Regions from separate parts of the Mesorhizobium sp. M2E.F.Ca.ET.209.01.1.1 genome, predicted to be linked through region 2. Evidence: predicted binding sites of a transcription regulator. Region 2 holds the regulator's gene; each other region holds the start of a gene.
What was found. The regulator PhoB, encoded in region 2, activates phosphate uptake and scavenging genes when phosphate is short. The targets are predictions, from matches to a motif close to TGTCATNNANCTGTCAT.

Region 1 (7,522 bases), on a different contig from region 2:
CGTTCTTTACGACATCCTCCTCACCTCGCCTGATCCGCTCAAGCACCTCCGCAGCGAGATAATAGTCCTCCACGTCTTCGAGCCCACGTTCAATGAGTTCACGCAGATAGTAGGCTTTGCTGCGGCCGGTCTTGGCGGCAAGAAAGTCCAAGCGTTCTTCAATCTCGGGCGCCAGGCGGATGGATGTCGGCACGATGACCTCCGTGAATACATGTATTCATTTACCGCTTTGAGGCTGAGAGTTCAAGCTTTGATGATCATCCCAGCGCCGCCAGCGCCGCCTCGACGTCCGCCGCCGTGCCGATGGCGCCGGTGGCGATGTCGCGTTTGATGCGGCGCGCCAGGCCCGACAGCACCTTGCCGGCGCCGACTTCGTACAGCGTGGCGACGCCATTGGCACCGAACCATTCCACCGTCTCGCGCCAGCGCACGCGGCCGGTCACCTGCTGGACCAGGCGGCGGGCGATCTCGTCCGGGTCGCTGGTCGGCGTCACGGTAACGTTGGAGACGACCGGAACCACCGGCGCCTGCTTTTCCACGCCCGCCAGCGCCTCGCGCATGATGTCGGCCGCAGGCGCCATCAGCGCCGAATGGAAGGGGGCCGAGACCTGCAGCATCAGCGCCCGCTTGGCGCCCTTTTCGGTGCACAGCTTCGCGGCCAGCTCGACCGCCGTCTTGGCGCCGGAAATCACCAGCTGGCCGCCGCCATTATCATTGGCGACCTGGCAGACGGAGCCTTTGGCCGCTTCCGCGCACGCTGCTTCGACATCGGCCTGCTCGAGGCCGATGATGGCAGCCATGGCGCCCTCGCCGGCCGGCACCGCAGCCTGCATGGCGTTGCCGCGGGTCCTGAGCAGCTTCGCCGCATCGCCGACCGAGACGAAGCCGGCCGCGGCAAGCGCGGAATATTCGCCCAGCGAATGGCCCGCCACATAGGCCACCTTGTCCTTCAGCGAGAAGCCGCGCGCTTCGAGCGCCCGCATCGCCGCCAGCGACACCGCCATCAGCGCCGGCTGGGCGTTGGCGGTCAGCATCAGCGTCTCTTCCGGCCCTTCCCAGATCAGTTTCGACAGGTTTTCGCCGAGCGCGGCGTCCACTTCCTCGAAGACGCGGCGCGCCTCCGGGAATTGATCCGCGAGGTCCTTGCCCATGCCGACGGCCTGGCTGCCCTGTCCCGGAAAGGTGAATGCGACGGCCATTTTTGATCTCTCCAGAGCCTGGTTTTTCTCTGCCTCTGGCGCAAGGCGCACAGCCAAGTCAAGCCCGCGGGTATCCCTTCAAGCCGTATTTCAGCCGGAAAACCCGGCTGACTCCCTGTTCCGAAAGGCTTTTTGGCGATCACACCTGATGAAAACCGCTCACGTTTACTTTGCTGGCTCTTCTTATTTCCGCCACAGGCGCTAGCTTTGCGTGACATTTTGATGACAGAGCCGTGACGCGCGTGGAAGGCGTGTTGCGTGGGCCGGGGGAAGTAGAGTGGCAAGGATCAGGAAAGGCACGGCCAAGCCCGTGCCTCAATTTTTGGAAGACGATCCGTCCACCGGCTACCTGCCGGGGCGGCCCTGGCCGACGGTACGCTACGGCCTTGCGACACTTCTTGTCTCCGCCCTGCTCGTCTTCGCAATCGAATGGATCGTGCGCGGCGATTTCTTCGGCACTGTCGATTTCTTCCTGCAGCCGTTCAAGCCGGGCTGGACCACGATCATCGTCTTTGCGCTGGTGCTGGTCGGGCTCGACGCCGTGATTGGCCGCAGCCACCAGAGCCTGATGATCGTGGCGCCACTGACACTGGCGCTGGCCTTTGTCGGACACCAGAAATCGCGTTATCTAGGCGATCCGCTCTACCCGACGGATTTCCTGTTTGCCCGCCAGATCATGGCGCTGATGCCGCTTCTGGTGCGCGAACGGCCATGGACGGCCATCATGCTTGCCGCGGCAATCGTCGGCGGGCTGGCGCTGCTGGTCTATGGCTGGCGGACCTGGCGCCGGCGGGTGCCGATCCTCAGCCGCAAGGGCCGCCTGGCGCGGCTGGCGCTTGCCGTGCCGCTGCTCGCCTTCTTCGTCTCGATCATGGACTACGCCACCTTCTCGTGGACGCGCGACCGGCTGCAGATCATCCCGATCATGTGGGACCAGAAGGAAAACTACGCCTCGAACGGCTTTGCGCTGGCCTTCGCGATGAATGTGCCGATGGCGCATGTCTCGGCCCCGCCCGGCTATTCCGACAAGACGATGGCAGCGATCCAGCGCACCGGCGTCGCCGCATCGGTGCCGGACGAGAAGCCCGATATCGTCGTGGTGATGAGCGAATCCTTCTGGGATCCGACGCAGTTGCCCGGCGTCAGCATCAAGCCGGATCCGATCCCGACCGTGCGCGCCCTGCGCTCGGGCTCGATGTTCTCGCCTGAGTTCGGCGGCATGACCGCCAATATCGAATTCGAGGCGCTGACCGGCTTCTCCAACGCCTTCCTGCCGGCCGGCTCGATCCCCTACCAGCAATATGTGCGCACGCCGACGCCGTCGCTGGCGACCTTCCTGAAGAGCGAGGGCTACCGGGCGCGCGCCATCCATCCCGGCACCAACTGGTTCTGGAACCGGGGCGCCGTCTATGCCGATTTCGGCTTCAGCGACTTCCGCTCCGAAGAGACGCTGCCGCCCATGGAAAAGCGCGGGCCGCTGGCTTCCGACGCGGCGATGACCGATGAGATCATCCGCGAGGCCGACGCCAGCGACGATCCGGTGTTCCTGTTCGCCGTCAGCCTGCAGAACCACGGCCCCTACGAGCCCTACCGCTATTACAATCCGACACATTCGGTCGATGCGCCGATCAGTTCCTGGGCGCGGGAATCGCTGCTTTCCTATGCCGAGGGCTCGGGCGACGCCGACCGCGGCCTGCAGCGGCTGATCGACTGGGCGAAGAAGCGCGAGCGGCCGACCGTCATCGCCTTCTTCGGCGACCACCTGCCGCCGCTCGGACCTGTCTATGTCGAGACCGGCTTCCTCAAGGACAATGTCGCGCCACGCAAGGAGCCGAATCCGGAAGCCGCGCTCGAGCATCACGACACGCCGCTGGTCATCTGGTCGAACCGCTCCGGTCCGGTGCAGAACCTGGGCGCCGTGAGTCCGGCCTTCCTCCCCTATCACATCCTGACCACAGCCGGCATCACGCACCCCTATTACACCGGCTTCCTCGGCGCGCTGCGCGAGCATTACCGGGTGGTCGACCGCAACCTGCTCCTGTCGCCCGCGGGCGAAGCGACGCCGGACTGGGCGAGGCAGAAGCAGATCGACCCGAAGATCAACGATTTCCGCCTCATCCAGTACGACATGATGTTCGGCAAGCGCCACTCGGCGCCCGACTTCTTCCCCGAGACGGTGAACAAGCTCGTCGCGCATACGAGTTGAGGCCACTATGCGCGAGCGTCGGAGAAGTCAGGCCCTGCGGTATTGTGGAATCCTCAATCCTGGCTGCCGGCCTTGCCTTCCCGCGAAATTGCTGTATAGACGCGCCCAATGTGCCGGTCCTTGCTGGGGGCTGAACGGAGGGCCGTGGCTTCTCAAAGCCGCGACACGAAGCCAGAAGCGCTTTTAGCCTCCCGTGTCTCCGCTCTCGACCGTCTCGTGATGCTCCTTTCTTCCCCGCGCCCTGGCGGCCGGGTCAGACAAGTTGCAGAGGCTTAGCCGCGAGGGCCGGACAGAGAAACGAAGAAAGGCAGAAAGACATAATGGCTCTTTACGAACATGTGTTTCTTGCCCGGCAGGACCTGTCGCAGCAGCAGGTTGACGCGCTTGTCGAACAGTACAAGGGCGTCATCACCGCGAATGGCGGCTCGGTCGGCCGGATCGAGAACTGGGGACTGAAGTCCCTCACCTACCGGGTCAAGAAGAACCGGAAGGCTTACTACACGCTGATGGACATCACCTGCCCGCCGGCCGCGCTCAACGAGATGGAGCGCCAGATGGGCCTGTCCGAAGACGTGCTGCGCTTCCTGACCATCAAGGTCGAGGCGCATGAGGAAGGCGCTTCGGCGATGATGCAGAAGCGCGAAGAGCGCTCCGAGCGCGGCGGCTTCGGCGACCGCGAGCGTGGCGATCGTGGCCCGCGTTCCTTCGGCGACCGCGACCGCGGCGACCGTGGTCCGCGTTCGTTCGGCGACCGCGAAGGCGGCGACCGTGGCCCGCGCCGTCCGCGCGAAGGCTTTGAAGGGGGTGCAGAATAATGGTCGACATCAACCAGATCCCGACCCGGCGTCCGTTCCATCGCCGCCGCAAGACCTGCCCGTTCTCCGGCGCCAACGCTCCGAAGATCGACTACAAGGACGTGCGTCTGCTGCAGCGCTACATTTCCGAGCGCGGCAAGATCGTGCCGTCGCGCATCACCGCCGTCAGCCAGAAGAAGCAGCGCGAACTCGCCAAGGCGATCAAGCGCGCCCGCTTCCTCGGCCTGCTGCCCTACGTGGTTCGCTAAGATTTCCGAAGCGGGCGGCTCGCCGCCCGCTTCTTTCACCCACGGCGACGGGCGCCGCTGGGTCTCGATCAAAATCCCGAGTTGGGGCCAATTGCCTCTAACTGCCCAGACAGGCAGGACAGCGACAAGAGCGGCGACGCCGCGCCAAAGCTTCCTGACCTGTTCCAATTCATTCAGCGCCGATCGAACGATCGACGCCCAAACGAAGGAACGAAACCATGGAAGTCATCCTCCTCGAGCGCATTTCCCGCCTCGGCCAGATGGGCGAGACCGTGAAGGTCAAGGACGGGTTCGCCCGCAATTTCCTTTTGCCGCAGGGCAAGGCGCTGCGCGCCAACGAAGCCAACAAGAAGAAGTTCGAGGGCCAGCGCGCCCAGCTCGAAGCCCGCAACCTGGAGCGCAAGTCTGAAGCCTCCAAGATCGCCGAGACGCTCGACGGCAAGAGCTTCATCGTCGTGCGCTCGGCCGGCGAGACCGGCCAGCTCTACGGCTCGGTGTCGACCCGCGACATCGCCGAGCTGCTCACCGCCGAAGGCTTCACCGTCAGCCGCAACCAGATCGAGCTCAACCAGCCGATCAAGACCATCGGCCTGTCTAATGTGGCGATCGCGCTGCACCCGGAAGTCGAGGTCACCGTGACGCTCAACGTCGCCCGTTCGGCCGACGAGGCCGAGCGCCAGGCCAAGGGCGAGACGCTGACCACCGCCGAAGCCATCTATGGCGAGGACATCAACGACAACGCCCGGCCGGAGAATTTCTTCGACCCGAACGCCGAGTTCGAGGGCGGCGAAGAGAACGCCTGATCCAGGCGCCTGATCTCTACGCCTCGTCGACCCCGAAGCATCGCTTCGGCTCGCAGACGTCCAGGATTTCTGGACCAACGCCCGGGTCTCCGACCCGGGCTTTTTTGTGCCAAAAGGAACTTTTCGACACCCCATATCTTGTGCACATTACAGCGTAGCGCGTCGATTGGACGCGGGCGATGCCCTGTGGCATCTTCGCTCTGGCATTCCAGTCTGATTACCGGGTGATCCGACTGAGGGGACATTTGGTCATGAACATCCTGTTGAAACACGTTCTCGAGCGCCTGGTGCGGGCCGGAGACCTCAAGGTGACCGGACCGAAGGGCACGACGCACAAATTCGGCGACGGCAGCGGCGAGCCGGTGCATATCCATATCAAGACCATGCATGCCGAGCGGGCGATCAGCTTCGATCCGATGCTGGCGGTGCCTGAGGCCTATATGGACGGCGAGCTCGATGTGCTGGAGGGCGGCGTGCTGGGGCTGATGCGCATCGCGTTCCAGAACATGGGCTCGAGCGGCATCGACGTGTCCTGGTCGAAGGCGATCGAGGGCCTGCGCCATGCCTTCCGCCGGCTGCAGCAGATCAACACCGCCGCGCGCTCGCGCCGCAATGTGCAGCGCCACTATGACCTGTCGGGCGAGCTCTACAAGCTCTTCCTCGACGAGGACATGCAGTATTCCTGCGCCTATTTCGAGCAGCCCGACATGACGCTGGACGAGGCGCAGTTGGCCAAGAAGCGCCACATCGCCGCCAAGCTCAGGCTCAAGGCCGGCCAGACCGTGCTCGACATCGGCTCCGGCTGGGGCGGGCTCGGCCTCTATCTCGCCAAGGCCTTCGACGTCGACGTGCAGGGCGTGACGCTCTCCACCGAACAGCATGGCGTTGCCACCGACCGCGCGCATGCGCAGGGGCTGCAGGACCGCGTGCATTTCGAACTCAAGGACTATCGGCACATCAACGAGCGCTTCGACCGCATCGTCTCGGTCGGCATGTTCGAGCATGTCGGCGTCAACCACTACCGCACCTTCTTCGACAAGGCCGCGACGCTGCTCAAGCCGGACGGCGTTATGCTGCTGCACACGATCGGCCGTTCCGGCGTGCCGTGGGCGACCAGCGCCTTCGTGCGCAAATACATTTTCCCGGGCGGCTACATCCCGGCGATGTCGGAGGTGATGCCCGCGATCGAGAAGTCGGGCCTCGTGGTGACGGACATAGAAATCCTGCGGCTGCACTATGCCGATACGCTCAAGCACTGGGGCGCCCGCTTCGCCGCCAACCGCGACAAGGCCAAGGCGATCTATGACGAGCGCTTCTGCAGGATGTGGGAGTTCTATCTCGCCGCCTCGGAAGCCGCCTTCCGCTGGCAGGACCTGGTGATCTTCCAGTTCCAGATCGCCAAGAAGAACGACACGCTGCCGGTGACCCGCGACTACATCGCCAAGTGCGAGAAAGCTCTGGAGCTGCGCGACCACGACCATCCGGAGCCGGAAGCGCCCGCCGCCCAGCCGGCCAAGCCGACGCGCAGGCGCAAGGCGGTGGAGTAGGCACCTTAGACATCGGCGTTGGAATGTATTGCTGCCTCTACAGCGAGGCCAGTTTCACAGGTCGGCGCTGCCCCTCATCTGGCTGCCGCCATCTTCTCCCCGTGAACGGGGAGAAGGGACGCGGTCATTGATGATTTCGCCAATCACAGGCGTTGCAGAATAGGCGCCAGCCAAGCGGCCAGCTCACTTCTCCCCGTTCACGGGGAGAAGGTGCCGGCAGGCGGATGAGGGGCAGCGACGCCCTTCGAAATTTCCTTCAAGCCAGCAAGCCGATCATGACTTGCCATTGGGATGACGGCCTGTGACAAGTTCGATCCTGTCATGACCTACCTCATCTATGTCGCCGCAGCGCTTGCCGAGATCGGCGGCTGCTTCTCGTTCTGGGCGTGGTGGCGGCTGGACAAGTCGGCGCTCTGGCTTCTTCCCGGCCTTGTCTCGCTGGCGCTGTTCGCCTTCCTGCTGTCGCTGGTCGACACGGACGCGGCGGGCCGCGCCTACGCCGCCTATGGCGGCATCTACATTGCGGCTTCACTTGGCTGGCTGTGGCTGGTCGAAGGCGTGCGTCCCGACCGCTGGGATCTAGCGGGAGCGGCGCTCTGCGTCATCGGCGCTTCAGTCATCCTGCTCGCGCCGCGCGGGATTTGAGCGATGGAGCTTCCTGCCCAGTTGCGCCAAGGCGTCGACAGCCTGCTCGACAAGGTGCC
Region 2 (7,522 bases):
GCCTTGAACACCTCACGGGCCTGCATGCGGCCGACTTCCTTGTTGTCGAAAGTCAGGTAGAAAACGTCCTTGTTCTCGATCAGGCGGTCGTAGCCGACGACCGGGATGCCTTCATCGAGCGCCTTCTGCACGGCCGGACCGATCGCCGAGGCATCCTGCGCCAGGATGATCAGCGAATTGGCGCCCTGCGAGATCAGGCTTTCGACGTCGGTCAGCTGCTTGCCCGGATTGGACTGCGCGTCGGCCGAAATATACTTGTCGCCGGCGGCCTCGATGGCGGCCTTCATCGCCGCTTCGTCGGTCTTCCAGCGCTCTTCCTGGAAATTCGACCACGAGACGCCAATCACCTTGCCCTTCGCCTCGGCGACCGAAGCCAGCGTCAGCGACATGGCAACACCCGCCAGAATGGCGGCTGCGAATTTTTTCATCATATCCTCCCTGCGCCCTGTATGGCGCGACCCAGACTGGCCCGAAGGCCGGCATAGAGGCTTTTTTTCGAGCCTCAAAAAAATACTGATGCAGCGAAATGATGCTGTCAACCGAGATTCTGATGGCATTTGATGGGTCCAGGCATTTTTTTCGGGGTCCGCAATAAATAATGACATCGGCTTTGGCTTCTGCCACTATCCCTGGCGTGTCAGCGACAGGCCATGGCATCATCACAAGGCCGCGATGACCGGGGAGGACGTGCGAGACGATGTCGGTCGGAATCCGCCACGACGATTTGCGTCGGCGCAACCGCGCCATGGTGATTTCGGCCGTGCGCCGCGCCGGCCAGCCGTCGCGGACGGAAATTGCCGCCACCACCGGCCTCAGCCACTCGACCATTTCGGCGATCTCCGCCGATCTGATCCAGGAGGGCATTCTCACCGAAAGCAAGGCCAGCGAGCCGACGGCATTGAAACGCGGCCGGCCGCAGATCGGCCTGGCGCTGAACCCCGAAGCCGCCGCGGTGCTGACCGTGGTGCTGTCGCTGAACTTCCTGTCGGTCGCCGTCATCGACTATGCCGGCCAGGTGATCGCCGAGGAACAGCGGCGGCTGGACACGCTCGTCATGCCGCGCGACGAGCTGATCGGCGAGTGCCTGGCGATTGTCCAGCGCCGGCTGCAGGATCCTGATCTCGACGTGAGCAGTGTCGCCCGCATCGCCATGGGCATTCAGGGCATCACCGATTCCCACTCGCGCGCCATGCTGTGGTCGCCGATCACGCCGCTGACCGACATTCCGTTCGCTGACATCCTCGAGAGGGAATTCGACATCCCTGCCACCATGGAGAACGACTGCAACATGATGGCGGTGGCGCTGCGATGGCGCGATCCCGAGCGCTATCGCGACAATTTCATCGCCATCCTGCTCTCGCACGGCATCGGCATGGGCCTTGTGCTGAAGGGCGAATTGTTCACCGGCACGCATTCTTCCGGCGGCGAGTTCGGCCACATGATCCATCGTCCGGGCGGCGCGCTTTGCCGCTGCGGCCGCCGCGGCTGCGTCGAGGCCTATGCCGGCAATTACGCCATCTGGCGCAGCGCCATGGGGATGAGCGAGGACGCTGCGCCGATCGACATCGGCGACGCCGACATGCGCGCCCTTGCCGCCAAGGCGCGCGAAAAGCACGGCCCCGAGCGCGAGGCCTATCGCCGGGCCGGCGAAGCGCTGGGCTTCGGCCTGGGCAGTCTCTTCGCCCTTATCGATCCGGCGCCGGTCGCCATGGTCGGCGTCAGCGCGGCCGCCTTCGACCTGATCGAGCCGGCGCTGAGAGAGGCGATCGCCCAGACCGCCGGCGGCCAGCACTCGAACTCGATCTCCTTCGACGCCGAGCCGAACGAGCTGCCGCTGATCCGAGAAGGCTGCGCCATGCGCGCGCTGACCTTCGTCGACCAGGAGATCTTCGCGCCGGGCATGCAGGCGAGAAGCGGTGCGGGGAAGATCGTCGCCTGACGGTGAAACCAATCATCTAGACGACCCGATTGGGAACGCTGCCGCTCTGCGCCAAATGCTGACATCGATATCTTAGATAGATATCGGACAAGCGACCAATGTCCACCTGCTTAGCTCGATTCCCCGATCGCAATCGCAGCCAACCGCGCTTCTTCGCGCGCAATCAGGGCTTGATATCGCGGATGGCCGTGGAGGGGCATCAACTCGGGCTCTCGCTTGATCCATGCGAGGAGGTGCGCTTTGGGAAGGCAAGTCTCCAACAAATCGAGAGCCCGATCTGGCTCGCCCATTTGGGCAAAGGCGCATGCAATATTGTGGTAGTCCCTCATATCGTCCGGCTCGATCGTCAACGCTCGCGCGGCCCATTCCTCGGCGCGCTCTTTCTCTCCCAGATGGGCCAACGCGATCGCTCCCAACGATAAGGCACGCGCGTTGTCGGGATGCAGCGCGATCTCCCTTTCGGCGCGCTCCAAAGCCCGGCGTGAAGCAGCACCCAGTTCGTCATGTCGTCCCAACAATCGATAGCAATCAGCCGCAATGAGGAGAGCCCAATGGTCTGCTTCAAGAAGCTGAGCGGCGCGCTCGCAATGCTCGATGGCGTCTTCGTAGCGGCCGAGGTAAAGGCAGGTCAGGCCAAAGTTAACTCGCACCTCAAACGAGTCCGGTTCAAGGCGTAGCGATTCCTCATGGGCCGCCAGCGCCTCATCGTTGCGTCCCAGCGCGGCCAGTGCCCGCGCCCTGGCGGCATGAGCCTCGGCCAATGTCGCATCCAGCGCGAGCGCCTTTTCGGCGGCTGATAAGCCTGACTCCTCCGATCCCCCGAAATGCAGGAACGCTTGGCAGAGGGCGACCACAGCCCAGGCGCGGGCGTAATCAGGATCGATCTCCAACGCCTGCCGGCAGAAGCGAACGGCGATCTCCAAGCTTCTCGCTCCCTGCTGCGTGAGGTAGTGCCGACCCAGGAGATAGAGCTGATAGGCCTTCGGGTCTTGCGTTGAGCGGCTCTCGATCGCCGTCTTTTCGGCCGGCAGCAGCCTGATCTTCAGCGCCGCCACGATGGCCTGCGCGATTTCGTCTTGCAGCGCAAAGATGTCTTTCAGTTCGCGGTCATAGCGCTCGCCCCAGACCTGGCTGTCCTTGCTTGCGTCGATCAGCTGCGCCGTGATCCGCACCCGCCCGCCAGCCTTGCGCACGCTGCCTTCGACGACGTATCGAATCTTCAGCCGCTGCGCCAACTGCCCTATCTCGACAGCCTTGCCCTTGAACGTGAACGTGGTGTGGCGCGACAGAACGTTGAGCGTAGAGACCTTCGACAGGTCGGTGATGATGTCCTCGGTGATGCCGTCGCTGAAGTATTCCTGCTCGGGGTCGCCGCTCATGTTGACGAAGGGCAGAACGGCGAGGGAGGGCGCTTCGGGGAGCGCCGGCTTCACCTCCGTTCCTTCCTCTTGGGGCGGGTTCCTTATCGCGATCATCGGTCCGACGAATCGGTAGCCGCGGCGCGGGAGCGTCTCGATCCAGCGCTCGCCGCCGGGTTCTTCCCCGAACACCCGGCGGAGTGCCGCGATCTGGGCAGTTAGATTGCTTTCTTCAACGGCGAGACCGGACCATCCGGCATCCATCAGCGCAGCCTTGGAGACGGGTGCGCCCGCTCGCTCCACCAGCACGCGCAGGAGTGCAACCGCTCGCTGTCCCAATGCGAGGGGCTCGGCATTTCGAAACACGATTCCCGTCTCGGTATCGAGACGGAACGGTCCCATTCGGTGGATCGTCACCATGGGCCGAAATCTACTCGACTTCGGAAACTTTTCCGAACTCTTTCAGGAGCATTTCAGGTCTTTCCGCCGGAGAAGGCAGAGACTGCATAAACATTTCCGGGAGGTTCGACGTGACAACTAGTGTGAAGTCCCTGCCGCCATACGCAAGGCCGCATGCCTGGCGTCGCTGGTCCTCTTCTGGTGTCGGGCGCGTTCTCGGCAAACTGGTGGGCTGGTGCCAGGATGAAGTATTCCGGATCGCCGCGATCGAGGAACTGACTAGGCTCAACGACCACTATCTCGAGGATGTGGGTATCGATCGCAGTGACATCGGCCCGATCGTCGATGCCACGGTGAAGCGCCTGCGGGAAAGCCGGAGGAAGGCTTGAGGCCAGGCGAGCCGGGCCTCATGCACATCCCCCCGCATCGCCACTACTGCGGCATCGGCAACCGCCTGCTATTGAGTTCTGCCCCTCGAACATGATTTCGATCCATCGGGATGGCGGGGCTCTAGCCTAGTCTTCCCTGATCGCATACCCCGCGCCACGAATGGTGCGGATGACATCGGGCATGCGGCCGTTGTTGACGGCCTTGCGCAGGCGTCCGACATGAACGTCCACCGTGCGCTCGTCGATATAGATCGTCTCGCCCCAGACATTGTCGAGCAGCTGGCTGCGCGAGAACACGCGGCCGGGATGCCGCATCATGAATTCGAGCAGCCGGAACTCGGTCGGGCCGAGCCTGATCTCGCTCTTCTTGCGGTAGACGCGGTGCGATTCGCGGTCGAGCACGATGTCGCCGACCTTGAGCACGCTGGACAGCACCTCCGGCTTGGCGCGGCGCAGCAGCGCCTTGACGCGCGCCATGAATTCCGGCGTCGAGAACGGCTTGACCAGATAGTCGTCGGCGCCGGTGGACAAACCTCGAACCCGATCGCTTTCCTCGCCGCGCGCGGTCAGCATGATGATCGGCAGCCGCTCGGTCTCGGGCCGCATCCTCAGGCGCCGGCAAAGCTCGATGCCGGAAACCGCCGGCACCATCCAGTCGAGCACGAGCAGGTCGGGAACGTTTTCCTGCAGGCGGATTTCGGCCTCGTCGCCGCGGGTCACCACTTCAACCTGGTAACCCTCGGATTCGAGGTTGTAGCGGAGCAGCACCCCCAGCGGCTCCTCGTCCTCCACCACCATGATGCGTGGCGCGATCATCGGGGTAACCTTTTCCGTCAGGCCGCCGGCGCCGACATTGCCGTCTCGTCCTGCTTGGGACGGTTGGCGGGCAATTGCATGCCGGTCAGCACATAATAGGCGTTCTCGGCGATGTTGGTCACATGGTCGCCGATGCGCTCGAGATTCTTGGCGCAGAACAGAAGATGCGTGCAAGCGGTGATGTTGCGCGGATCTTCCATCATGTAGGTCAGGAGTTCGCGGAACACGGAGGTGTATTTGACGTCGATGCGCTCGTCGTCGTTGCGCAGCTTGGCCAGCGCCGAAGCATCGCCCACCGTGTATTCCTGGACTACCGCCTGGACCTGGATCAGCACCAGCTGCGCCATGGAATCGATCGAATGTGTGAGGTCGCGCGGCGCGGCGCTGATGCCGACCGAGCCGACGCGCTTGGCGATGTTCTTGGCAAGATCGCCGATGCGTTCGAGATCGCCCGCCATGCGGATCGAGCCGACCACGTGGCGAAGATCGTCCGCCATCGGCTGCCGCTTGGCGATCAGCGTGATCGCGCGGTCGTCGAGCTCGCGCTGGCGCGCGTCCATGATGGTGTCGTCGGAGACGACGCGCTGCGCCAGCGCATTGTCGGTCTCCAGCAGAGCCCTGGTCGCGGCGCCAACCATCGAACCGGCCAGGTCGCCCATGTCGTTGATCAGCCGGCTGATCTGCCTCAGATCCTCGTCGAACGAGGCAACGGTATGTTCGGCCATGATGATGTCCTCGTATGAACTCAGCCGAAGCGGCCGGTGATGTAGTCCTGCGTGCGCTTCTCACGCGGCGAGGTGAAGATCTTCTCGGTCCGGTCGAACTCCACCAGCTCGCCGAGATACATGAACGCCGTCTGCCGCGACACGCGCGCCGCCTGCTGCATGTTGTGGGTGACGATGACGATCGTGTAGTCGGCCTGCAATTCGTCGATCAGCTCCTCGATCTTGGCCGTCGACAGCGGATCGAGCGCCGAGGCCGGTTCGTCGAGCAGGATGACCTCCGGCTTCACCGCGACGGTGCGGGCGATGCACAGGCGCTGCTGCTGGCCGCCCGACAGGCTCTGGCCGCTGGCGTTGAGCTTGTCCTTGACCTCGTTCCACAGCGCGGCGCGCTTCAGCGCCGACTCGACGCGGTTGTCCATCTCGGCCTTGCTGATCTTCTCATAGAGCCTGACGCCGAAGGCGATGTTTTCGTAGATCGACATCGGGAACGGCGTCGGCTTCTGGAACACCATGCCGATCTTGGTGCGCAGCAGGTTGAGGTCCTGCGAGCGGTCGAGGATGTTCTTGCCGTCGAGCAGCACCTGGCCCTCGGCGGTCTGCTTCGGATAGAGCTCGTAGATGCGGTTAAGGACGCGCAGCAGCGTCGACTTTCCGCAGCCCGACGGCCCGATGAATGCGGTCACGCTGCGCTCCGGCAGGGACAGGTTGATGTCCTTCAGCGCCTTGGACTGGCCATAGTAGAAGTTGAGGCCTTTGACCTCGATCTTGGCCTTCTCGACGGTCGTGTCGGCTACGTTCAGGTCGGTGGACAACATCGGTTTCATCTGTCCTCTCTGCGTCCGGTCAGGCTGCGGGCGAAGATGCTCAGCCCGAGAACCGTCAGGGTGATTATGAGAGCGCCCGTCCAGGCCAGTTGCTGCCATTCCTCGTAGGGGCTGAGAGCGAACTGGAAGATGGTCACCGGCAGGCTGGCCATCGGAGCATTGAGATTGCTCGACCAGAACTGGTTGTTGAGCGCGGTGAAGAGAAGCGGCGCCGTCTCGCCGGAGATGCGGGCGATCGCCAGCAGGATGCCGGTGACGATGCCCGACATCGCGGCGCGGTAGGCGACCGAACGGATAACCACCCAGCGCGGCGCGCCGATTGCCGTGCCCGCCTCGCGCAGCGCATTGGGCACGAGGTTCAGCATGTCCTCGGTGGTGCGAACCACCACGGGGATCACCAGGATCGACAGCGCGACGGCGCCGGCGATCGCTGAGAAATGACCCATCGGCCGCACCAGCAGCTCATAGACGAACAGGCCGACGATGATCGAAGGGGCCGACAACAGGATGTCGTTGATGAAACGCACGATTGTCGTAAGGCGTGAAAAGCGCCCGTACTCGGCCATGTAGGTGCCGGCCAGCACGCCGATCGGCGTGCCGACGACGATGCCGATGATGGTCATGACGATGCTGCCGTAGATGGCATTGAGCAGACCGCCGGCATCGCCGGGAGGCGGCGTCATTTGCGTGAACACCGCCAGCGAGACGCCGGACAGGCCCTTGTAGATCAGCGCGCCGAGGATCAGCGCCAGCCAGGCGAGGCCAATGCCGGCGGCGACGACGCAAAGCGCCATCATCACGCCGTTCTTGCGCTTGCGGCTCCGGTGGAGAGACAGGGCTGTCGACATGGATCAGGCTCCCGCACGGCGATCGATACGCAGCAGCATGTAGCGTGCGATGGCAAGGATGACGAAGGTGATGATGAACAGGATCAGGCCGAGCGCCACCAGCGAGGAGGTGTAGAGCTCGCCGTCGGCCTCGGTGAATTCGTTGGCGATGGTTGCCGAGATCGTGGTGCCGGGCGCGAACAGCGAGGCGCTGATGCGGTGCGCATTGCCGATGACGAAGGTGA
Region 3 (7,522 bases), on a different contig from region 2:
GGTCGATCAACCCGCCGCCATGCTGGACGATGATCTGGCCTTCATCGACGGCATAGTTGCCGTAGAGCATCTTCAGGATCGAGCTTTTTCCCGCACCCGACGGGCCGCCGAGCACGGCGCATTCGCCGGCGCGGATCGAGAAGGAGACGCCCGCCACCACCGGCAGCGTGACGCCGTCGCGCAGATGCATGGTGAAGCTTTTGGCGACATCGGAGACAACGAGCGGCGTAGCCATCATCACACCTGCAAAATCGAAGACACGAGCAACTGCGTATACGGCGCGCGCGGATCGTCGAGCACGCGGTCGGTGAGGCCGCTTTCGACGACGCGGCCGTCCTTCATCACCATCATGCGCTGCGACAAAAGCCGCGCCACGGCGAGGTCGTGGGTGACGACAACCGCGGCCAGCCCGAGATCGGTGACCAGCCCGCGCAACAGATCGAGCAGACGCGCCTGCACCGAGACGTCGAGGCCGCCGGTAGGCTCGTCCATGAAGACGAGCCGCGGTCCTGTCACCAGGTTGCGGGCGATCTGCAGGCGCTGGCGCATGCCGCCGGAAAAGGCGCGGGGCTCGTCGTCGATCCGGTCCTCGTCGATCTCGACGCGCGACAGCCAGTCGACGGCGGTGGCGCGGATCCTGCCATAGTGGCGGTCGCCCACCGCCATCAGCCGCTCGCCGACATTGGCGCCGGCCGACACCGTCATGCGCAACCCGTCGGCCGGGTTCTGATGGACAAAACCCCAGTCGGTGCGCATCAGGAAGCGGCGCTCGGCCTCGCTCATGCGGTAGAGCTCGCGCCACTGGCCATCGCGCATGCGATAGCTGGCGGTGCCGGAGGAGGGCAGCAGCCTGGTCGACAGGCAGTTGAGCAGCGTCGTCTTGCCGGAACCGGATTCGCCGACAACAGCCAGCACCTCGCCCGGCCAGAGATCGAAGGTGACGTTCTCGCAGCCGACGCGCGAGCCGTAGAATTTGGAGAGCGCCGAGACGCGCAGCAGCGGTTCGTCGGTCATTCGGCCGGCTCCATTTTTCTAGAAGCAGAATGGGTCTCGGGGGCAAGGTGGCCATGATGCCCATCGGCGCGTCGCTTCTCACAGTGGTCGGTGTCGGAGCAGACGAACATGTGGCCGCCATGGTCGTCGAGGATGACCTCGTCGAGATAGACATTCTCGGCGCCGCAGAGCGCGCAGGGCTGGTCGAAGGTCTGCACCTCGAAGGGATGGTCCTCGAAGTCGAGGCTGACGACGTCGGTGAAAGGCGGCACCGCGTAGATGCGCTTTTCGCGGCCGGCGCCGAACAATTGCAAAGCCGGCGAACGATGCATCTTCGGATTGTCGAATTTCGGCGTCGGCGACGGGTCCATCACGTAACGGCCCTCGACCTTGACCGGATAGGCGTAAGTGGTGGCGATGCGGCCGTGCTTAGCGATGTCCTCGTAGAGCTTCACATGCATGAGGCCGTATTCCTCCAGCGCATGCATCTTGCGCGTTTCGGTCTCGCGCGGCTCGAGGAAGCGTAGCGGCTCGGGGATCGGCACCTGGAAGACCAGCACCTGTCCCGCGTTGAGCGGATGTTCCGGGATGCGGTGGCGGGTCTGGATGATCGTCGCCTTCGCGGTCTCTGTGGTGACGTCGACCTTGGCGACCTTCTTGAAGAAGGCGCGAATCGAGACGGCGTTGGTGGTGTCGTCGGCGCCCTGGTCGATGACTTTCAGCACGTCGTCGGGACCGATGATCGAGGCGGTGACCTGCACGCCGCCGGTACCCCAGCCGTAAGGCATCGGCATCTCGCGCGAGGCGAAAGGCACCTGGTAGCCGGGAATGGCGATACCCTTCAGGATCGCCCGGCGGATCATCCGCTTGGTCTGCTCGTCGAGATAGGCGAAGTTGTAGGTGGCGATGTCGGTCATGGCGATCACGCTGACTCTGTGGTAGGAGTTTGGCACCCAAGACTCGGGAGCAGGCCCACATGGACTCTACCGGTTGGTTGCATCTTGCAGTGCTGTTGCTGGTGTTCGCCGGCGTTGCGGCCTTTGCGATGCGGAAGATGTTTCTCCCTGCGCCAAAGGAGCCCCCGCACGGCGAGACCGTTGCCGGTGCCAGTGGTTACGGCTCGGGCGGCGGCTCGTTCGATAGCGGCGGCGGACATTCCGGTAGCGGGCACTGAACTCATTCCGCCGCCTCCCGCTTCTCCTCGGCGGCCCTGTCCTCGTTTTCCCGTGCTTCGTATTCTGCGCGCATGCAGCGGACAAGGCCGAGCTCGGCCTGGAAGTCGACATAGTGCGGCAGCTTCAGGTGCTCGACGAAGCCGGTCGCCTGGACATTGTCGGAATGTGAGATGACGAATTCCTCGTCCTGCGCGGCGGCGACGACATCCTCGCCGAGTTCGCTCGCGCGCAGGGCACGGTCGCAGAGCGCCATCGCCATCGCCTTGCGCTCGCTCTGGCCGAAGACCAGGCCGTAGCCGCGCGTGAACTGCGGGGGCGCCTTGGCCGAGCCTTTGAACTGGTTGACCATCTGGCATTCGGTCACGCGGATCGAGCCGAGCGGCACGGCGAAGGGCAGTTCCGGCACGTCGAGCTCGAGCTCGACCTCGCCGATGCGGATCTCCCCGACGAAGGGATGGTTGCGGGCGTAGCCGCGCTGCGTCGAATAGCCGAGCGCCAGCAGGAAGCCTTCGTCGCCGCGCGACAGTGCCTGGAGGCGGATGTCGCGCGCCATCGGGAACTGCAGCGGCTCGCGGGTGATGTCGCCGGACACATGGTCCAGCGGCATGTCGCCATCGGCCTCGATCAGGCCTTCATGGGCGAGGATCGCCGAAACGCGCGGCATGGCCTCCGGCTCGACCGGGCGCTGCGCCGGCGTCTCGACCTCGGCGCCGGCGGCAAGCTCCGGATCGAGCAGGCGGTGGGTGTAGTCGAAGGTCGGGCCGAGCACCTGGCCGCCCGGCAAGTCCTTGTAGGTGGCCGAGATACGACGCTCGACCTGCATGGCGCCGGTATCGACCGGATTGGTGTAGCCGAAGCGCGGCAGGGTGGTGCGGTAGGCACGCACCAGGAAGATCGCCTCGATCATGTCGCCGCGCGCCTGGACAACGGCGAGAGCCGCAAGCTCACGATCGTAGAGCGAGCCTTCGCTCATCACCCGGTCGACGCCGAGCGCCAGTTGCTCGACGATCTGGTCGAGGCGCAGCGCCGGCACCGCGCGGTCGCCGCGGCGGCGGTCGGCAAGCAGGCGGTGCGCGTTGGCAATGGCGGCTTCGCCGCCTTTCACCGCGACATACATGTCACGCCTCCATCGTCTTGATGCGAGTGGTGCGCGGCAGGCAGGCGAGGCTGCCCGGCGCTGCCAGGATGATGTCGACGCCGCGCGGGAAACGCTGGTTGTTCTGCTTCCACTGCTCGACGAAATGGCGCGGCATGCCCGGAGGCGCGATCATTGACGTCTTTTCAATGCCGGGTCCTTCGAGCAGCAGCGACGGGCCTGAGGCGAGGTCGTCAACCAGGAGGATCAGCGTCGTCGAGCGATCGGGATATTCCTGCGTGCCTTGCGCAAAACCGTCGAGCGCCGCCATCTCCTTCGGATTGGCGATCAGGGCGAAATGCGCGTCGGCCGGCGTGTTGGCCAAGGGCGCGCCGGTGTGGAAGCCGAGCCAGGCCTTGACCGAAGCTTCCGCCTGCAGCGGCGGGTCAAGCCAGAGCGGCGTGTCGTTGTCGCAGAGCGAGAGCGCCACGGCGCCGGCGGTCGCCGACAATGGCCCCGGCGGGCGGGCGAGCGGCGGCAGGTTCTGGATGGTGCCCGGGCGCGCCATCGCGTCCATGATGGCGCGGAACACGGTCTGGGCGTTGAAGACCGGCTCGGCGAAGCCGCCGTTGATCGATTGCGTGGCGATATCCATCAGTCCTCTCCGCGCACCATGGTGAAGAAATCCACTTTCGTTGCCGCCGTCTCGACACGTCGGGTCTCGCGCGCCGCGTCGAGCGCCGCGCGCAAAGGCGCGGCGAGCTTCGTCTCGACTGCTTCACGTTGCGCCGGGTCCTGCCACAGCGCGTCGGCGATCGCGGCGAGCCTGGCCTTGTCCTTGTCGCGGCCGAGCGCATAGGAGTGGCCGACCTGGCCGGACGGCAGCCGCACCGTGGCGCGGGTGACCGTTGCCTCGCCGACATTGAAGGGCGCGCCACCGCCGCCGATCCGCCCGCGCACCGTCACCAATCCGGTTTCGGGTCCGCGCAAGAGCTCGGCCTCGGAGGGCAGGCCCGCGTCGTTCCACAGGCGCGCGATCTCATCGGCTTCGGCATGCGCCAGCGTCGCCATCAAGGCGTTCCGCCCGGCCTGCTCGCGCGCTTCCTGTCCTCGCATGACATTGCTCCTTGCCTGCGTAGAATTTGTCTATTGATATAGACAACTATACAAATTATACTTATCTCGTAACGGGAGTCCATGACGGGTGGATGACAACCCGGGAAAAATGCTTGGGGGCGATGGGTGACCGGACTGGCGAGCAGCATCGAAAGGCGTAACGGCGTGTCGCTGTGGCGGCAGATCGCCGACCGGATCCTGCAGGGGATCGCGAGCGGCGATTTTGCTGAGAATGCGGCGCTGCCGCCGGAAATAGCACTGGCCGAGCGCTACGGCGTCAACCGCCATACGGTGCGCAGCGCCATTGCGGCACTTGTGCAGGAAGGCGTGCTCAGGGCCGAGCAGGGCCGCGGCACCTTCGTCCTGTCGCGCAAGCGGCTGTCCTATCCGATCGGCGCGCGCACGCGCTTCTCGACCGGGCTGCAGGGGCAGACGAGCGAGCGGCATATTGCGCTCCTGTCGTCGTCGACGGAGCCGGCCAGCCGGCGCATCGCCGAGGCGCTGGGCCTTGCCAAGGGCGCGGCCGTCATCCGCCTGGAGACGCGCGGCGAGGCCGATGGTCATGCGGTGTCACGCGCCACGACCTGGTTCGACGCCAAGCGCTTCGCCGGCATAGAGATGGCAATGGCGGAAACGGGGTCGATCACCGCCTCGCTGAAGCGCTTCGGCATCAATGACTATCTGCGGCATTCGACCGTGCTGTCGGCTCGCCACGCCGATGCCGACGATCTTGCCGATCTCGATCTGCAGCCCGGCGCCATCGTGCTGGTCACTGTCGCCGTCAACGTCACGCTCGACGGCCAGCCGATCCAGTTCGCGGAATCGAGGTTCCCGGCGGAACGAGTGGAACTGAGGCTGTCGGCCGGCGATTAGCTAGCCGCGCTCAGCCGACTTCGATCACCGCCTTGATCAGCCCCGACTTCTCATGCGTCCATCTGGCGAGGTCGAGCGGCGTCCCGGCAAGCGTGGTTCGATGGGTGACGAGCTTATCCAGCGGCACGGCGCCGTTGCGGATCGAAGCGGCGACATGCTCGAAATCGGCCTTCAGCGCGTTGCGGCTGCCGACCAGCGTCATCTCGCGCTTGTGGAATTCGGGGTCGGAGAAGGTGATGTCGTCCTTGACGACGCTGACCAGCACCAGCGTGCCGCCATGCGCGACATGGGCGAATGCCGACTGCACCGATGCCGTGTTGCCGGTCGCGTCGAAGACGAGGTCGAAGCCTTCGCCGCCGGTTGCCTGCCGCACCAGTTCGGCAGCCGATGCCTTCGAGGTGTCGAGCGGGGCAAAGCCGAGTTCCTTTTCAGCGAAGCCGAGGCGCTCGCTGCTCATGTCGAGCAGGCTGACATCGAGTCCGGCGATGCGCGCGAAGATCGCCGTGCCCAGCCCGATCGGGCCGGCGCCGATGACCAGCGTGCGCTGGCCCGGCGTTCCGAGCGATCGGCGCACGGCGTGCGCGCCGATCGCCAGGAATTCCACCGCAGCGGCATCGGCCAGCGACAGGCCGTTTGTCGGATAAAGATTCTGCGCCGGCACCAGGATCTCGTCGCACATGGCGCCGTCGCGATGAACGCCCAGCACCTCGATCTTCACGCAGCAATTCGGTTTGCTGTGCCGACAGGCGATGCATTTGCCGCATGAAAGATAGGGGTTGATGACGACCGGTTCGCCAACGGCAAGATCGACGCCTTCCCCCTTTTCGACGATGGTGCCGGAAACCTCATGGCCCATGATGCGCGGATAGGCGAGGAAGGGATGCTTGCCTTCGAAGATGTGGTAGTCGGTGCCGCAGATGCCGACATGGCTGACCGCGACGCGCGCCCAACCTGATGGTGGCGCGCCTGGATCGACGCGGTCTTCGAGGACAAGGTCGCCGGGCGAGCGGCAGACGACGGCTTTCATGGGCAATTCCAGTATTCAAAAAAGGCGCCGGTCCCTCGGTTGAGCGGACCGGCGTCAGGTCAGGGAGGATTCACTTGCCGCGACGGCGCAGGCCGTCGAAGTAGACGATGACGATGATCAGCAGGCCGGTGATGATGCGCTGCCAGAAGGCATTGACGTTGAGCAGGTTGGCGCCGTTGTTGATGGTGGCGAGGATGAAGGCGCCGAGCAGCGGCCCGTGCACCGAACCCACCGCGCCGAACAGCGAGGTGCCGCCGATCACCGACGAGGCGATCGCCTGGAGCTCCCAGCCCTCGGCCTGCGTCGGATTGCCGATGCCTATGCGCGAGGCGAGCAGCACCCCGACGAAGGCCGCGCACAGGCCGGACAGCGTATAGGCCATATAGATGGTGCGCTGCACGTTGACGCCGGACAGGCGCGAGGCCTCGGCATTGGAGCCGACCGAGAACAGATAGCGGCCCCAGCGGCTGTGATGCAGGAAGATGTAGGCCGGGATGCCGACCAGGATCACCATCCAGAACAGGTTGGGGATGCCGACGAAGGAGTTGCGCGAGAATTCCTGGAAGGCGTCGTTGTTGATCGAGATCGAATTGCCGTTAGTCATCAGCAGGCCGATGCCGCGCAGCGATGTCAGCGTCGCCAGCGTGATGATGAAGGGCGGCAGGCCCATCTTGACGATGCCAAAACCGTGGAACAGGCCGATGGCAACACCGACCAGCAGTGTGATCAGGATGGCGGCGAAGACCGGCACGCCGGCATTGATCAGCATGGCTGCGATGACCGTCGAGAAGCCGACGACCGCGCCGACGGAAAGATCGATGCCGCCGGTGATGATGACGAAGGTCTGGCCGACCGCCAGGATGGCGATCATCGAACCCTGACGCAAAAGGTTCGAGATGTTGTTGGCCGAGGCAAAGCTCGTCGTCGCCAGCGACAGGATCACCCACAGCAGGACTAGCAGCGCCAGCAGCGTCAGCCCGAACAGGGCGTTGTAATTTCGCTTCGGCCGTTCGGCGGCGATAGCCTCGGTGCTCATGTCTGACCTCCCTGTTTTTCTTGTTTCTCGGCGAGCGCCTGCGTGAGGATTTCCTCGTGATCGGCGGTGCGGAAGCCATGCGTGGCGACCAGCTTGCCGCGCCGGAACACATGCAGCGTGTCGGCAAGCTCGTAGACTTCCGGCAGATAGGACGAGATCAGAATGATGCCGGCGCCTTTCGACAGAAGCGCGCTGAACAGGCGGTAGATCTCGGCCTTGGTGCCGAC
Region 4 (7,522 bases), on a different contig from region 2:
GGCTGGGAGGCCGGATGTCGGACGACGAGGCTGTCGCCGACATGGCGTCCCGCTTCGAACAGTTGACCGAAGCGTGGCTTGCCGCGCGCGGCCGCAAAGCGGCATAACAACACGGGCAGCATAAGAAAACGGCGTCAACGAAAGCCGGAGGAAACGACAAATGACGAAGACTGTTCGCCTGACGATGGCGCAGGCTGTGACCCGCTTTCTGTCCCGCCAGATGATGGAGATAGACGGCAAAAAGGTGCCTATCTTCGGCGGCGTCTGGGCGATCTTCGGCCATGGCAATGTCGCCGGCATCGGCGAGGCGCTCTACCAGGTCCGCGACGAGCTGCCGACCTTCCGCGCCCATAATGAGCAGGCGATGGCGCATGCGGCGATCGCCTACGGCAAGGCCAATTTCCGTCGGCGCTTCATGGCCGCGACCAGCTCGATCGGTCCAGGCGCGCTGAATATGGTGACGGCGGCGGCGCTCGCGCATGTGAACCGGTTGCCCGTCCTATTCCTGCCCGGCGATGTCTTCGCCAACCGTTTGCCCGACCCGGTGCTGCAGCAGGCGGAGGATTTCTCCGACGGCACGGCGAGCGTCAACGACTGCTTCCGCCCGGTATCGCGCTATTTCGACCGCATCACGCGGCCGGAGCAGATCATCCCGGCGCTCAACCGCGCCATGCAGGTGCTGACCGATCCGGCCGAATGCGGTCCGGTCACGCTGTCGCTCTGCCAGGACGTGCAGGCCGAGGCCTATGATTATCCGGAAAGCCTGTTTGCCGAGCGCGTCTGGACGCCGCGCCGGCTGCGCCCGGACCGCAACGAGTTGGCGGCCGCCGTCGCGGCGCTGAAGGGGGCGAAAAAGCCCCTGGTGATCGCCGGCGGCGGCGTTCTTTACTCGCAGGCCTCAAGCGAGCTCGCCAAGCTGGTGCAGGGCGCCGGCATTCCGGTCTGCGAGACGCAGGGCGGCAAATCCTCGCTGCCCGACGATCATCCGCTCAACATGGCCGCGGTCGGCGTGACAGGCACATCGGCTGCCAACCGGCTGGCGGAAGAGGCCGATGTCGTCCTTGCGGTCGGCACCAGGCTGCAGGATTTCACCACAGGCTCCTGGGCGCTGTTCAAGAATGCCGGCCGCACAATCATCGGCTTGAATACCCAGGTCTTCGACGCCGGCAAGCACTGGGCGCTGCCGCTGGTCACAGACGCCGCCGAGGGCTTGGCAGAACTGTCCGCCGCACTGAAGGGCTGGAAGGCCCCTGGCGCCTGGACCGACAATGCGCTGAAGGGCAAGAAGGAGTGGCAGGCCGCCGCCGCCAAGGTCACGGCCTCGACCAACGCCGCATATCCGTCGGACGCTCAGGTGATCGGAGCCGTGCAGCGCGCCATGGGTTCCGGCGTCACGCTGCTGCATGCCGCGGGCGGCCTGCCGGGCGAATTGCACAAGCTGTGGCAGGCCGGCGCGCCGGGCTCCTACCATGCCGAATACGGCTTCTCGACCATGGGTTACGAGATCGCCGGCGGTCTCGGCGTCAAGATGGCGAAACCCGACCAGGAGGTCGTCGTCATGGTCGGCGACGGCTCCTATCTGATGCTCAATTCCGAGATCGCCACCTCGGTGATGCTTGGCCTGAAGCTCACCATCGTGCTGCTCGACAATCGCGGCTATGGCTGCATCAACCGGCTGCAGATGGCGACCGGTGGCGCCAACTTCAACAATCTGCTCAAGGACGCGCGCCACGAGGTGCTGCCCGACGTCGACTTCGCCGCCCATGCGGCAAGCATGGGTGCCAATGCCGAGAAGGTCGCTTCGATCGCCGAATTGGAGACGGCGCTGGCCAAGGCGAAGAAGAACGACAAGACGACGGTGCTGGTCATCGACACCGATCCGCTGGTTTCGACCGAGGCCGGCGGCCACTGGTGGGATGTCGCCGTGCCGGAAGTCTCGTCGCGGCCGCAAGTGAACGCTGCGCGCAAAGTCTACGAAGAAAAGCGTCAGATGCAGAAGATCGGAGATTGAAGCTGACAGCGCAGATCCCCTACCTCCCCCTTGTGGGGAGGTCGGACCGAAGGTCCGGGTGGGGGTCGGCGCTGCCCCCTCCCCGCTGCCTTGCAGCGACCCTCCCCACAAAGGGGGAGGGTAGAAACGAACCGACATTTGGAGTGACGACTTGAAAGCCAAACTGGGCATGTCCCCCATCGCATGGTGGAACGACGATCTCGTGGAATTGAGCGATGACGTGTCGCTGGAGGAGTGTCTGCGCCAGTCGCGCTCGGCGGGCTTCACCGGCATGGAAAAGGGCCGCCGCTTCCCCGACGACCCCAAGGTGATGCTGCCGATCCTGAAGGAGGCGGATGTCACGCTTTGCGGCGGCTGGTTCTCCGGCACGCTGGTCAACGAGGAGCTGGCGAAGAACAAGGACCGCATCCAGCCGATGATCGACCTGTTCAAGGCGGTCGACGCGCCCTGCATCGTTTATGGCGAGGTCGGCCGTTCCATCCAGGGCGACCGCTCCAAGCCTTTGGCCACCAAGCCGAAACTTTCGGACGACGAGATGAAGGCCTATGGCCGCCGCGTCACCGAATTCGGCGAATGGTGCGCGGACCAAGGCATGCCGCTGTCCTACCACCATCACATGGCGGCGGTGGTCGAGACCGAGCCGGAGCTCGACACCTTCATGCGCCATTCCGGCGAAGGCATTCCGCTGCTGCTCGATGCCGGTCACCTCGCCTTTGCCGGCGGCGATGTGCTGCGCGCCATCGACAACCATCACAAGCGCATCAACCACGTCCATGTGAAGGACGTGCGCATGCGCGTGATCGACGGGCTCGACCGCACGAAACAGTCCTTCCTCGACGCCGTGGCGCTCGGCGCCTTCACCGTGCCGGGCGACGGCTCGCTCGATTTCGGCGCCATCGTCCAGCGCTTCGCCGATTATGGCTATGAGGGCTGGTTCGTGGTCGAGGCCGAGCAGGATCCGAAGAAGAACCCGCCGCTCAAGATGGCGCAGGTCGGTCACAAGGAGCTAATGCGGGTGATGACGGCCGCCGGCTATACGGTGGAGACGCAAGGGTTTCCGGCCTGAACGGCGGATTCGTCATGGATGATGGATTAGTCGGGGCGCGCGGTTTATCCGTTGTGCTTTGGGCAAATCCTGGATTGGCGCGATGAAAGACTATGAGCACCCCTTCTTCCGGCCGCTGTGGCGACGCATCGCCGTCGTCTCGGTCTGCCTCATCTGGTCGGTGATCGAGTTCGCCTCCGGCACGCCCTTCTGGGGCGTCATCGCTCTCGGCTTCGCCGGTTATGCGGTGTGGCAGTTTTTCTATCTCTACAAGCCGGCCGAGGAAGTGAAGCCCCCAGCCGAGCCGAAGGAATGAGTGGTCGATGGCGCGGACGTTTTGTGGGTCGGATACTTGTGCGTCCGGCGGATCGCTTGTGATGGCGATTGGCCCGAACGCCTCTCGCTTCGTCATCCTAGGGCGGAGCAAGGAGCGCAGCGACGCAGCGCAGACCCTAGGATCCATGCCATGACTTTGAAGGTAGTGTGACGGTGCAGAATTCTGCTCCGCTGCGCCCTTCGATTGAGGGAACGGCATGGATCCTAGGGTCTTCGCGACGGAGCTTCGCTCCTGCTTCGCCCTAGGATGACGAAGTTTTTGGAGGCCACGGCCAATCGCGAAGGTTTGCGCCGGACTCCTCAGCTGATGAAATCTCTGGGTCGCCAACCCCGCCAGAGCGAATAGGGATAGGAGAGACAAGAATGTCGAAACTCGTCGTCAAGGCCGACAAGGGCCACGGCCATGTCGCACATGTCACGCCGCAAAGCGCCGGCTGGACCTTTGTCGGGTTCGACCTGCATCGGCTGAAAGCGGGCGACACGGCGTCGAGCAAGACGGGCGATCGCGAGGTTTGCCTGGTCTTCGTCACCGGCAAGGGCAAGGCGACCGCCGGCGGCAAGGAACTCGGCCTGCTCGGCGAGCGCATGTCGCCCTTCGAGGGAAAGCCCTGGTCGGTCTATGTGCCGCAAGGCACGGAATGGTCGGTGACCGCCGACACCGAACTGGAACTCGCCGTCTGCTCGGCGCCGGGTTTGAGCGGCGGCCTGCCGGTGCGCGTCATCGGGCCTGACGATCTCGGCCAGGAGGTGCGCGGCAAGGGCACCAACACGCGCTACGTCACCAACATCCTGCCCGAGGGCAAGCCGGCGGACTCGCTGCTGGTGGTCGAGGTCATCACGCCCGGCGGCCATACGTCCAGCTACCCGCCGCACAAGCACGACCAGGACAATTTGCCGGCCGAATCCTATCTCGAGGAAACCTATTACCACCGGCTCAACCCGCCGCAGGGCTTTGCCTTCCAGCGCGTCTACACTGATGCCGACCGCAACGGCGTGCGCGAGCTGGACGAAGCGATGGCGATCGAGGACGGCGACGTCGTGCTGGTGCCGAAGGGCTATCACCCCTGCGCGGCCTGTCACGGCTACGACCTCTATTATCTCAACGTCATGGCCGGACCGAAGCGGACGTGGAAATTCCACAACGCGGCCGAGCATGAGTGGCTGATGAAGGCCTGACCGGCGGATTGGTCCAGCCGGGAGAAAATCATCGGCTAACGAGCCTGCGGCTGGACTTGCCTTCGAAAACCCATGAAAGCTTCGTCAATCCGTCATGGAAATCACCTATGGCAGCGGTTCCGGTGCATGTCGCCGCAAGCGCTCCGGCGTTTTTGGGCCTACGACTTGCCAGGACAATGACTTGAAGCGCGTCGCATGATCCTTCGGCGCGGCGCGCTTGACGAGGAACACCGATGCGCTACGCCATCTACTACACACCGGGGCAGGACGAGAAGCTGGCGCGCATTGCCGCCAACTGGCTGGGCCGTGACCCGTTCGGCGCGGCGACGCGGCCGGTCGAGGCGGTGGGCGATCTGTCCGCCGCCGAGGTCGCCTTCCACACCGCCTCCGCCAGGCGTTACGGGTTCCATGCGACGCTGAAGGCGCCGTTCCGGCTGGCGCCGAACGAGACGGAAGCCTCGCTGCGCGCCGCGATCGATGCTTTTGCCGAAGCAACGCCGCCCGTCGTCATCCCGCGCCTGGTCGTCGGGCAGATCGACGGCTTCTTCGCGCTGGTGCCGGAAACGCAGTTCGCGCCGCTCAACAGCTTCGCCGGCGAGGTGGTGCGCGCCTTCGACAATTTCCGCGCGCCGCTGACCGAGGCCGAGATCGAGCGCCGCAGCCCGGACGCGCTGAAGCCGGACGAGTTCCGCAACCTCTGCCAATGGGGCTATCCTTACGTCTTCGACACGTTCCGCTTCCACATGACGCTGTCGGGGCGTGTCGGGCCAGAGGAAAGCCCACGCCTTCGCGCAGCGATCGACGGCCTGTTCGCCGATGTGCTGCGCCAGCCGGTGCCGGTGGATGCGCTGACATTGTTCGTCGAAAGCGAACCCGGCGCGCCGTTCATGGTGCTTTCCCACCATGCGCTTGGCCGTGGCCAGGCCCGCAAGACCGCCTGATTTGACTGACCGACCGCCGAGATAGGACGCCTGAGATGACCGCCGAAACAGTTCTCACCAATGCCCGCATCGTGCTGCCCGACGAAATCGTCGAGGGATCGCTCCTGTTGCGCGACGGCCTGATTGCCGCCCTCGAGCCGGGCGCTGCCCGCACCGGCGAGGATATGGGCGGCGACTACATCATCCCGGGCCTCGTCGAGCTGCACACCGATCATCTCGAAGGCCACTACGCGCCGCGCCCGAAAGTGCGCTGGAACCCGATCGCCGCAGTGCTTGCCCATGACGCCCAGGTGGCGACCGCTGGCATCACCACCGTGCTCGACGCCTTGCGCGTCGGCATGGACGAGGACGCCGACCTGAAATCCGACGACGTGCGCAAGTTGGCCGACGCGATCGAGGACAGCGTGCGCCAGGATCGGCTCAGGGCCGACCATTTCATCCACCTGCGCTGCGAGGTCTCGGCGCCGGACTGCCTCGAGGCTTTCGCCAATTTCGAGACTGACGAGCGGGTGAAGCTCGCCTCGCTGATGGATCACGCGCCCGGACAGCGCCAGTTCGTCAACCTCGAGACCTATGCCTACTACTACCAACGTAAGCTGAAGCTGACCGACCGCGACTTCCAGAAATTCTGCGAGAAGCGGATGGTGGAATCGGCCCGCAATTCCGGCCCGAACCGGGTTTTCATCTCGGCCGCCTGCCGGGAGCGCGGCATCGTGCTGGCCAGCCATGACGATGCGACCGCCGGCCATGTCGACGAAGCGATCGAGCAGGGCGTGCGCGTCGCCGAGTTCCCGACGACGGAAGAAGCGGCCAAGGCCTCGAAGGCGGCGGGGCTCGGGGTGCTGATGGGGGCGCCGAACGTCATGCGCGGCGCTTCGCATTCCGGCAATGTCTCGGCGCGCACGCTTGCCGCCGACGGCCTGCTCGACATCCTGTCGTCGGATTACATCCCCTTCAGCCTGATCCAGTCGGCCTTCTTCCTCGGCGATGTCGTCGAAGGGATTTCGCTGCCGCAGGCGGTCGCCATGGTCTCGAAGAACCCGGCCGAAGCGGTCGGTCTCACCGACCGGGGCGTCATCGAGCCCGGCCGCCGCGCCGACCTGGTGCGCGTGCGCGTCGACGACCGCGTGCCGGTGGTGCGCACCGTGTGGCGGCAGGGCAGCCGGGTCGCATGATGGTCTCGGCCCTCATCGAGCGCGAGCTGACCAAGAGCCTGCCGATCCGCAACGGCGTCTTCGTCGCGGTGGTCGGCCCGAGCGGCGCCGGTAAGGATACGGTGATCGGCTACGCCAGGCAGCGCTTTGCCGGCGAGACGCGGCTGGAATTCGTGCGCCGCGTCATCACCAGGCCGAGCGACGCGGCAAGCGAGGACCACGACACGCTGGCCGACGCTGCCTTTGCCGAAGCGGAGGCCGACGGCGCCTTCTCGCTGTGCTGGGACGCGCACGGCCTGCGCTACGGCCTGCCGGCCGATGTCGACTGGGCCGTGGCAAACGGCCATGTCGCGGTCGCCAACGTGTCGCGCGCAGTCATCCCGGCGCTGCGCGAACGCTACGCCAACCTGGCCGTGGTCGAGATCACCGCCACGCCGGAAATCCTCGCCGAGCGGCTGGCCGCGCGCGGCCGTGAATCGCGCGGCGAGGTGCTTGCCCGCCTGGCGCGCAGCACCAGCGTCAAGCTGACGGGACCGGACGTCACCTCGATCGACAACAACGGCGACAAGGACATCGCCGGCGAACGCTTCGCCGAGGTGCTGCGCAAGGCGATGGCGTTCTCGGACCTGTCGGACATGATCTAAGATATTCAGGTGAGGCCGGCCTGCAAGTGGCGACTCCCTGCGCTTCCGGTGCTCACGTACTTAAGTACGCTCCGCTCCGGTTCTCGGAAGCCACCACTTTCGGCTCGGCCTGACCTGAATCTCAGCACATCTTGGCGCCGAGCAACGTCCGTCTTCACTTGTTGAAGTTGGCGATGAACTGCTTGAATTGCGGCGTCGGCGGCCTGGCGAACATC

Region 1: EN852_RS24950 (LTA synthase family protein) is a predicted target of PhoB. The motif match lies at 1,411-1,427, and genes of this name have one in related genera.
Region 3: phnF (phosphonate metabolism transcriptional regulator PhnF) is a predicted target of PhoB. The motif match lies at 4,441-4,457, and genes of this name have one in related genera.
Region 4: EN852_RS23375 (DUF1045 domain-containing protein) is a predicted target of PhoB. The motif match lies at 4,648-4,664, and genes of this name have one in related genera.

What each region holds. Positions count from the first base shown of each region.
Region 1 covers NZ_SADP02000015.1:76,505-84,026, forward strand. The annotation lists gene EN852_RS24940 (ribbon-helix-helix protein, CopG family) at 1-193, opposite strand, end outside; gene fabD (ACP S-malonyltransferase) at 258-1,199, opposite strand; gene EN852_RS24950 (LTA synthase family protein) at 1,477-3,405, shown strand; gene rpsF (30S ribosomal protein S6) at 3,726-4,220, shown strand; gene rpsR (30S ribosomal protein S18) at 4,220-4,468, shown strand; gene rplI (50S ribosomal protein L9) at 4,687-5,271, shown strand; gene EN852_RS24970 (cyclopropane-fatty-acyl-phospholipid synthase family protein) at 5,523-6,818, shown strand; gene EN852_RS24975 (YnfA family protein) at 7,140-7,463, shown strand; gene EN852_RS24980 (small ribosomal subunit Rsm22 family protein) at 7,467-7,522, shown strand, end outside.
Region 2 covers NZ_SADP02000012.1:26,542-34,063, reverse strand. The annotation lists gene xylF (D-xylose ABC transporter substrate-binding protein) at 1-428, opposite strand, end outside; gene EN852_RS21445 (ROK family protein) at 698-1,939, shown strand; gene EN852_RS21440 (winged helix-turn-helix domain-containing protein) at 2,050-3,717, opposite strand; gene EN852_RS40905 (DUF1127 domain-containing protein) at 3,828-4,085, shown strand; gene phoB (phosphate regulon transcriptional regulator PhoB) at 4,212-4,901, opposite strand; gene phoU (phosphate signaling complex protein PhoU) at 4,919-5,626, opposite strand; gene pstB (phosphate ABC transporter ATP-binding protein PstB) at 5,647-6,450, opposite strand; gene pstA (phosphate ABC transporter permease PstA) at 6,447-7,298, opposite strand; gene pstC (phosphate ABC transporter permease subunit PstC) at 7,302-7,522, opposite strand, start outside.
Region 3 covers NZ_SADP02000001.1:663,876-671,397, reverse strand. The annotation lists gene phnL (phosphonate C-P lyase system protein PhnL) at 1-235, opposite strand, end outside; gene phnK (phosphonate C-P lyase system protein PhnK) at 238-1,014, opposite strand; gene EN852_RS03455 (alpha-D-ribose 1-methylphosphonate 5-phosphate C-P-lyase PhnJ) at 1,011-1,910, opposite strand; gene EN852_RS03450 (hypothetical protein) at 1,970-2,167, shown strand; gene EN852_RS03445 (carbon-phosphorus lyase complex subunit PhnI) at 2,170-3,285, opposite strand; gene phnH (phosphonate C-P lyase system protein PhnH) at 3,287-3,898, opposite strand; gene phnG (phosphonate C-P lyase system protein PhnG) at 3,898-4,359, opposite strand; gene phnF (phosphonate metabolism transcriptional regulator PhnF) at 4,495-5,232, shown strand; gene EN852_RS03425 (zinc-binding alcohol dehydrogenase family protein) at 5,243-6,259, opposite strand; gene EN852_RS03420 (ABC transporter permease) at 6,330-7,295, opposite strand; gene EN852_RS03415 (sugar ABC transporter ATP-binding protein) at 7,292-7,522, opposite strand, start outside.
Region 4 covers NZ_SADP02000013.1:188,553-196,074, reverse strand. The annotation lists gene iolC (5-dehydro-2-deoxygluconokinase) at 1-107, shown strand, start outside; gene iolD (3D-(3,5/4)-trihydroxycyclohexane-1,2-dione acylhydrolase (decyclizing)) at 161-2,011, shown strand; gene iolE (myo-inosose-2 dehydratase) at 2,163-3,077, shown strand; gene EN852_RS23385 (DUF3329 domain-containing protein) at 3,160-3,372, shown strand; gene iolB (5-deoxy-glucuronate isomerase) at 3,756-4,568, shown strand; gene EN852_RS23375 (DUF1045 domain-containing protein) at 4,802-5,509, shown strand; gene EN852_RS23370 (alpha-D-ribose 1-methylphosphonate 5-triphosphate diphosphatase) at 5,545-6,684, shown strand; gene phnN (phosphonate metabolism protein/1,5-bisphosphokinase (PRPP-forming) PhnN) at 6,681-7,307, shown strand; gene EN852_RS23360 (ATP-binding cassette domain-containing protein) at 7,462-7,522, opposite strand, start outside.